Regions from separate parts of the Sulfitobacter sp. 1A13421 genome, predicted to be linked through region 2. Evidence: riboswitches for the same ligand, from Rfam matches in the RefSeq annotation. Region 2 holds a riboswitch; the other holds the start of a gene.
The links. A riboswitch is a leader RNA that binds a small molecule or an ion and turns the genes downstream of it on or off. The one in region 2 is predicted to bind cobalamin.
Positions count from the first base shown of each region.

Region 1: linked by a shared signal. The riboswitch ahead of ACGYLI_RS07860 (CbtB-domain containing protein) and the one ahead of ACGYLI_RS16255 (DUF1636 family protein) in region 2 are both predicted to bind cobalamin.

Region 1 is NZ_JBIFFQ010000003.1:221,185-225,456, forward strand. Features, by position in the region: gene ACGYLI_RS07845 (DUF1636 domain-containing protein) at 1-287, opposite strand, end outside; gene ACGYLI_RS07850 (hypothetical protein) at 360-872, opposite strand; gene ACGYLI_RS07855 (CbtA family protein) at 884-1,567, opposite strand; gene ACGYLI_RS07860 (CbtB-domain containing protein) at 1,781-1,951, opposite strand; cobalamin riboswitch at 1,985-2,202, opposite strand; gene ACGYLI_RS07865 (PAS domain-containing protein) at 2,368-3,378, shown strand; gene pncB (nicotinate phosphoribosyltransferase) at 3,382-4,272, opposite strand, start outside.
Region 2 is NZ_JBIFFQ010000012.1:1,621-5,892, forward strand. Features, by position in the region: gene ACGYLI_RS16245 (ABC transporter substrate-binding protein) at 1-903, opposite strand, end outside; gene ACGYLI_RS16250 (ABC transporter ATP-binding protein) at 918-1,700, opposite strand; gene ACGYLI_RS16255 (DUF1636 family protein) at 1,697-2,104, opposite strand; cobalamin riboswitch at 2,225-2,440, opposite strand; gene ACGYLI_RS16260 (CobW family GTP-binding protein) at 2,466-3,545, opposite strand; gene urtA (urea ABC transporter substrate-binding protein) at 3,902-4,272, shown strand, end outside.

The DNA.
Region 1 (4,272 bases), on a different contig from region 2:
ACCAGCCCGTCTTGGGTGGCGGCATAGGCGGCGGCTCCGGCAAGGATGTCGGCGGCGTCTTCCTTGGTCAAGCGGCCATAGACATAGGACCATTTGCCCGGCGCAGACAGCGCCACGGCGGCCCCTTGCGAACAGGCGGAAAGACATTGCACTGGCACGATGGTCACGCCCTCTGGCGCGCCTGCGGCGTCGAGGGCGGCATGAAGCTGCGCGCCGGGGCGCGGGGCGTCTTCCTCCAGCACCTCACCGGCGCGGCAGGTCATGCAGACATGTAGGGTTGCGCTCATTGATCTTGTCCCATCGGGTTATGCGTGCCGGGTATGCGCTCCGGCCCGCCATGAAAAGGGGAGGCGGTGCGATTATTCAACCGTCAGCACCTCGCGGGCCGTAATCGGCGCACCGTTCACCGCCAAGGGGCGGTGGTCATTGGCATTAAGCGTGACCTCTACCGTGACCTCGCCCTTGGGCAGATCGGCCAGATGCAGCCATGGGCCGTAAAGCCGCCCGATCTTGGCACCGTTGACATAGACATGGGCATGGCCCTCGCCCGGTTGATTTTCGCCGCTGGCATTCTGCGGGGCAAAGGCGAAGCCTTCGGTCTCAACAAAAAGGTTGTGGCCTGACATCGGGTCGGGGGTCACGCGGATTGCAAGGCTGGGGGCCTCTTCGGCGGCCAGCGCGATGGGCTGGCCGTGCATCCGCGCGTGATCCGCGCCACCGTGATCCATGGCCGTATGCCCGCCGCCGCCATGGGCGGCAGGGTCGCCGTGGTCATGGCCGTCGAAGGTCACACCGTTGCTTGCGGCGATGGCAAAACCGATGCCACCGCCAAAGACCAATCCAATGGCGAAAAGCGCCAGTGATCTGTCCATTTCGACCTCCCTCAGGCGCTCTGCGCGCCTTCACGTTGCCAAAAGAACCCGGCGAAACTGCCCAGCAACACCCATGCGGCCAAGCCGATGCCAAGCGCACGCGCGGCGAAAAGCGCGCCGATCTCGGTCGGCACCGGGCCGCTGAAGCTCTCGGGCTCGGGAGCGCCGATGACATGCGGGGCCATCAGCAGAACCGCCGCCCCGATCCACGCGCCCCAACCCTTGCCAAAGGCCAGCAGCCAAAGCGCCACCAGCGCCGCCCCGGCGGTGGCGAACCACCAGATCTGCCGCGCAGTGATGTCTGCGGCGGCGACGCCGGGCACTTCGGGCGCAAGGCTGAACCCCGGCGCGAGGTGGAAGGCCACGAAACCGGCGACACCCCAAAGGATGCCCCAGCGGCCATCAATCACCGCACCGCGCTCTTCGCCAAGGCTCATCGCGGCCAGAAGGATCAGCGCATAGGCAGTATAGGTCAGCATGGTGAAGATCAGGCTCAACCCATCGCGGACGGCATCGAAACCGGGCAAATCGGGATGCGCGCTGACGGGGTCGGCCCCGAAATGCACCAGCGCGCCGGTCTCATAAAGCTCGGCGTGAAGCAGCACGGGCTGCACGAAATAGAGTTGCAGCAGGCCGGTCAACAGGCCTGCAGAGGCCCCGGCAAACAGGGCGGAAGTCAGAAAACGTGAAAACATCGCAATGATCCTTAGATGCGAAATGATACTCAGCGCCGCGCGAAACGCGGGCCAAGCCATCAGCCAGCCTCAAGATGCGCCAAAGCCCTGCCCACACGGTCAAGGGCGGAGGCAGGCAAAACGGCAAGAGGCGGGCATGGAAAGAAAGCCAGAATCACAGACAGCCGGACTGCGGCATGGCAGCCCGGACCCCAGTGATACCGAACGCGGCGCTTAGTGGCAGGGAAAGCCCGTCGCGTGGCGCACGTCATGGGCGGCATCATGCAGTGCTGCGGCCTGCACATGGCCGGTCAGCGCCATCAGAGCCACACCCAATACGGCGGCAAACAGCGCCGGTACGAGTTTGCTGCGCGTGGCACCGGCGGTCTTAATCATCGTCGTCATCTACAATCTCCTTACCGTCACACCCGACGGCATCTAGCGTTTCATTTGCCTGGCAGGTCTCCTGGCTCGCGGGTCGTGGCCTTTGCCCGCCTTCCCCGTCCGAAAGGACAAGTGGCACGAGGGGCATTGGCTTACCGCTTACAGTCGCGGGGGCGGCTTCGGCTTCAGGGTCTGGCGACCCCTTACTGAATTCCCTTTTCGGTCCCACACCCAAAGGCGCTTTTCGGGACACCAAGCACCTTCAATTACGCATTTTCGGCCCTTCCTGACAAGCCGCATTTATCGAACCTCGCGGAACCGTATGGCGCATACAGCATTTAGTAGATAAATATGGCTCAACCCCCGGTATGCGGGTTGACCCAAAAGCCACGTGCAGGGCACATTGACGGCCAGTTTCGATCAAGGGGCGGGAATTCATGAACGACAACACGGTCTCCGCCGCTCGGCAGACCCTGGCCGAAGACGTTCTAGGCAAGGTCGTGCGCTATGCCCGCCTGCCGCTGTGCATCACCGACCCGACCCTGCCGGACAATCCCATCGTCTATGTGAATGACGCTTTCACCGATCTCACCGGCTATGGTTTGGATGAGATCGTGGGCCAGAACTGCCGTTTCCTGCAAGGTCCGGAAACCACGCGCGAAAGCGTCGATGCGGTGCGCGAAACCCTACTGGCGCGCCGGGTCGATACGGTGGAGATCGTGAACTACCGCAAGGATGGCAGCCGCTTCCTGAACGCCCTGCAACTGGGGCCGATCAATGACGAAGACGGCAATCTGATCTACTTCTTCGGCTCGCAACTCGACGTTTCCGAACGCCGCCGGGTGGAGCGGGAGCACCGGCAACTGGCCGATGACGAATTGCTGCACCGGCTGCGCAATATCGTCAACGTTATGACTGCGATGGTCCGCCTGACCGCCCGTGAGGAGCCGACCCCGGCGGCCTTTGCCGACAAGGTGATCGAGCGGCTGGCCGCCTTGGGCGCGGCGCATTTCGACACGATTGGCCGCAGCGACCAGCATGAGGTGGATTTCGAGACGCTGATGGGGCCGATCATGCGGGCCTACACCTCGGCCACCGAGGATCAGATCAACCTCACCGGGGCGAATCCGCTGATCTCGCACCGCCTCGTTTCCCCCCTGACGCTGGCCTTGCACGAGCTGGCGACGAATGCGGTGAAACACGGCTCGCTCAGTTCCGATACCGGGCGGGTATCGCTCGATATCACCATCCTTCAGGAGCCTGCCCGCCTGCGGTTTGTCTGGCGCGAAACAGGCGGGCCGGAGGTCATCAAGTCTCCGCGCAACAGCGGCTCGCGGATCATCCAGTCCTTGACCCGCGCGGTCGGTGGCACCCTGCACTACGATTGGCAGCCCGAAGGGTTGATTGCCACGGCGGAGTTCCCCGTGGCCGCCCTTGGCGAAGGCTGACCGTCAGACGATCACCTGCTGCGCGGCCTGCTCTCCGACCCCGAAAACACGCTTGTAACGCGCGATCTCATCCACCGGACCCATCGCCTTGTTGGGGTTATCTGAGAGTTTGACCGTGGGCCGCCCATTGGCGCTGACCGCTTTGCAGACCAAACTAAAGGGCGCCAGCGCATCATTCGGCACCAGCCCGCGGAAGTCATTGGTCAGCAACGTCCCCCAACCGAAAGAGACCTTGGCCTTGCCCGCAAACTGCGCGTGCAACTCCTTGATCTTGTCCACATCCAGCCCATCGCTGAAGATCACCCGCTTGGTCGTCGGGTCCTCGCCGCGGGCGCGCCACCAGTCAATGGCCGTCTGCGCCGCCGTGGCCGGATCGCCGCTGTCGACGCGGATGCCGGTCCAGCCTGCCAACCAATCCGGCGCGTGATCGAGAAACCCCTTGGTGCCGTAGGTATCGGGCAGGATGATCCGCAGATTGCCCTCATGCTCATCATGCCAATCCGACAGCACGTCATAGGGCGCGCGGGCAAGGGCGGCGTCATCCTCGGCCAAAGCGGCATAGACCATGGGCAACTCATGGGCATTGGTGCCAATCGCCTCAAGCTCGCGCATCATGGCGATGCGACAGTTGGAGGTGCCGGTAAAGGCATCGCCCAGCCCCTCATGCATCGCCTGCACGCACCAATCCTGCCAGAGGTAGGAATGCCGCCGCCGGGTGCCAAAATCCGCGATTGAAAGGTTGTCGACCTCGCGCAGCGCTTCGATCTTTTCCCAGACGCGGGTCATGGCACGGGCGTAAAGCACCTGAAGCTCGAACTTGCCCATCGGGTCGAGCGCGGCGCGGCTGCGCAGCTCCATCAGCACCGCCAGCGCGGGAATCTCCCAAAGCATGAC
Region 2 (4,272 bases):
GACCGCTTCAATGTTGCGCGGACCGGGCGTGGCCTCGACATATTCCAGCACGACGAAACGGTCGTTGCGCACGGCGTCGATGTCGGCGAAGGCGGGGTTCTCCATCATGAAGGCGCGCTTTTGATCGGCGGTGACTTCGCCGTAATTGACGATCACGATGACTTCGGGATCACGCGCGACCACGGCCTCCCAACCGACGGTGGCCCAGCTTTTCTCAAGGTCGTTCATGATGTTCGTGCCGCCCGCGGCCTCGATTAAGGCGTTCGGCATGGCATAGGCCCCGGCGGTGAAAGGCACATCTTCGCCGCTGTCATAGACAAAGACCCGGGGGGCGGTCTCAAGCGGGGGCAGCGCCGTGAGGAATGCGTCGAGCTCGGCTTGGTAGCCTTCGATCAAGCTTTCCGCGCGATCCGAGACGTCGAAGATCGTGCCAAGATTGCGCAGATCGTTGTACATATCCTCCATCGAGGATGGGGCTTTTTGACCGATATGGATGCAGCTTTCGGTGAGTTCGTAGACTTGAATGCCGAAGGGGTCGAGCGTTTCCGGCGTCACCTCGCCGCCGACCTTCATACCGTAGTTCCAACCGGCAAAGAAGAAGTCGGCATCCGCCCCGATCAGCACCTCACGCGAGGGGTATTTCGACGACAGTTCCGGCAGCGCCGCGACACCTGCGGTCATCTCTTGGTCCAGTTTGTTCCAGCCCGAGATGCCGGTATAGCCCACCATGCGGTCTGCGAGGCCGAGCACCAGCATCATCTCAAGCAGGTTCACGTCATTGGCGACCGCAGCTTGAGGCGGGTGTTCAAAGGTGACTTCGCGGTCGCAGCTTTGAACGGTGGTCTGGGCAAAGGCCGATCCGGCGATCATCAGGGCGGCGAGGGTGGTGAGAGTAAGTTTCATAAGAGTTTTCCGTTTCAATCTGGAAGGGCAAAAGAGAAATGCGCCGCGCCGCTGGGGGTGAGCCGCTCGCGCTGCGCGTCGACGCGAAATGTTTTTGAGACGAGATCATCGGTCAGAACCGTATTTGGCGGGCCGAAGCCCTGCGGATAGCCTTCTTTCAGCACCAGCACCTCGTCACAGATGCCATCGGCCATATTGAGATCATGAAGCGAGACGACGATGGTCATGTTCAAACCGCGGATCAGGGACACGATTTCAAGCTGGTGGCGTATATCGAGGTGGTTGGTCGGCTCATCCAGGACCAAGACCTGCGGCTCCTGCGCCAAGGCGCGGGCGACCATGACGCGCTGCCTTTCCCCGCCCGAAAGCGTGCCGACATCGCGGTGGGCGAGGGGGTGCAGGCTGAGCCGGTCCAAGACGCGGTCGATGATCTGCTCATCTTTCCGGCTTGATGACGAAAACGCCGCGCGATGAGGCGTGCGGCCAAGGCGGACGATCTCCAAGACCGTCAGCCCAAAAGACGGCGTCTGTTCTTGCAAGACGGCGGCGATGCGCCGCGCGGCGGCACGGGCGGAGAGGGACCAAATATCCTGCCCGCCCACATGGATTGACCCCGTTTGGGGCGGTTGAAAACGGTAGAGCAGGCGCAAGAGGGTGGATTTGCCCGCGCCATTCGGCCCCAGCACGCCCAGAACGCCGCCCGCTGCGACGGTAAAGGACGTAGGGTGCAGAACCGGCTGGCCCGATTTTCCCGGCGCCCAGCTTACATCCTTTACTGCAAGATCGGCAGCCCTCATGAGACGCGCAGGTGGCTGGGTTTCAGCTCGATCATCGCCGCGGGCACCCGCGCAAGGGTGGATTTGCGCAGTTTGCCGGGGCGGTCCAGCGAAGAGCACCAGCCGTCATTCAATGTGGCATAGTGCCGGGCGAAGGCCACAAGGTCATCGATGTCTTCGTCAGGGTCGATATCACCAAAGAGGTAGGTCGCCTTTGCGCTGGCATGATAGGCCACCGTGCAGGGGCGGTCGCAGCCCGCCATACAGGCCACGCCCGCGACCTCGAAATCCTCGGGGATCGCCGCGCCGGCTGCCGCGATTGCGGCGCTCAGCCTCTGGATCAGGTCAAAGCCCGGGCGGCAATCCGTGCCTTTGTGTTTGCATGAGGTGCAAACCGTAATCCTGTGGTTCTGATGCGTATCCATGTCGCCCTCCGCGAACGCGCGGGGGATCGAGCAGCCATGTTCTACAGCAGGGGAGTTTCCCTGTCGCCATCATGTTCTCCTAACCAGACACCCCGTCTGGGTTGAGTTGCAGTTACGGCCCCTCTCGGTGCCGGTGATGGCAGGTCTCCTGACTCGCGGATCGACGTTCGCCCGAACCTTCCCAAGCCTAAAGCTCAGTGGTTTTTGCCGGGGTCACTCACCGCTCACAGTTGCGGGGGCAGTTACGGTTTCGGCGCGCGCTGCTTGCCTTACCGTATTCCCTTTTCATCCCAGACGCCGCTGCGGCGGCTGGAAACCATCGCCATGATCTGTGGCCGAAGAGCCATGCCGGGTCAAGCTGCTATCCCGCCTCTAGCCCAGGCCCATCGCGCCGGGCGCGCAGCATATCGAGGCTGCGGTTCAGTTCGGGGTTGGTCATGTCGCGGGCGATGACGACGATGCGGGACTGCTGGTCGTCCTTTGGCCAGTCGCGCAGGGGGACGGGCGGGTCGAAAAGATGCTGGACCCCGTGAAAGACAAAGGGGGTGGGGACGTCTTCCAGATGCACGATGCCTTTGACCCGCAAAAGATCGGACCCGCGCAGCCTGGCCAGCGTGTCGAGCCAAAGGTCGAAAGCCTCGGCCGGGATCGGTGCGTCTAGAACGATAGAGGCCGACCCGATCCGTGCATCATGCTGGTGGGTTTGCATTACGGGCGCGGATGCCGAGGGCGCGGCGAAGCCTGAGAGGTTGTCGAGCGGATCCGCCACTGGGACGGGCGTGAGCCATTCCATAACGTTGCCCGCATCAACCGCCCGCCGCATACCGCTGAGCCCCCAGAGCGATGCAATCGGGATAAGCCCGCGTTCGGCCTTGATGACGCGCGCCGTTTGATTAAGGTCGCGCAGCCTGCTTTCAAAGGCGGCGAGCGCTTGCTGGGTCACCAAGTCGGATTTGCTGAGCACCAGCAGGTCGGCCATCGCCACCTGCGAGACGGCTTCGAACTGCTGATCCAGCGTGTCCGGCCCATTCGCGGCATCGACGACTGTCACCACCCCGTCCACGCGGAATTTGCGGGCCAGATAGGGGTCGGCCAAGAAGGTTTGAAGAATGGGGCCGGGATCGGCCAGCCCCGTCGTCTCGATCACAACGCGGTCGAATTGCACGCGCCACGTCTGCCTGCGGCGCTTGAGGTCTTGCAGCGTCCGCGACAGATCCCCCCTGATCGAGCAGCACAGACAGCCCGATTGCATGAGAATGACCTCTTCGTCGGCGGTTTCGATCAGGTCGTGGTCAAGCCCGGCCTCACCGAATTCATTCACGACGACCGCGATTTTGGGGGCCTCTTCGCTTGAGACGATGTGATTGAGCAGCGTGGTTTTCCCCGCGCCGAGGAAGCCGGTCAGCAGAGTAACGGGAATGCGTTTGTCGGTGGCGGGCATGGTTTGTGGGCTCTGCTATGGATAATCTGAGTAACGTTATAACATCACAATATGTGGTGCAACCCGTAGGCCGATGCCCCGAGCTTGCCAAAATCCATGCGCTCAGCGCCCAAATTTTGGCAGGTCCACCTCAAACCGCCCAATCGAAGGGCGTTATTGCTGCGCCGCAGAAAGCGACCTTGGGTTAGGGCTTGTTGCAACGCGCCCTGAAATTGAGGCTGCAGGGGCCTCGCTATGGGGCGGCGCCAAGGGAGTTGTCCGCCAAGGGGGGCATCCGCGCGCGATAACAATAAACGCTGTGTGGAAGAGGCATCATCGCGTCTTTGCTCCTCCGCACACCAAACGGGGATACCGTCATGAAATTTTCCACCAAACGCACAGTCACGGCGACCGCTGCCCTTCTGCTCGCAGGATCAGCCGCCGCTGCGGCCTGCGACGATCCGATCAAGGTTGGCGTGCTGCACTCCCTCTCGGGGACGATGGCCATTTCCGAGACGACGTTGAAAGACACGATGGAGCTTTTGATTGCGCAGCAGAACGCCGCGGGCGGCTTGCTGGGATGTGAGATCGAAGCGGTCGTCGTTGACCCGGCTTCCGACTGGCCGCTGTTCGCCGAAAAGGCGCGTGAGCTTCTCACCGTCTCGGAGGTGGATGTCATCTTTGGCTCTTGGACCTCGGTCTCGCGCAAATCCGCGCTGCCCGTTCTGGAAGAGCTGAACGGCCTGAT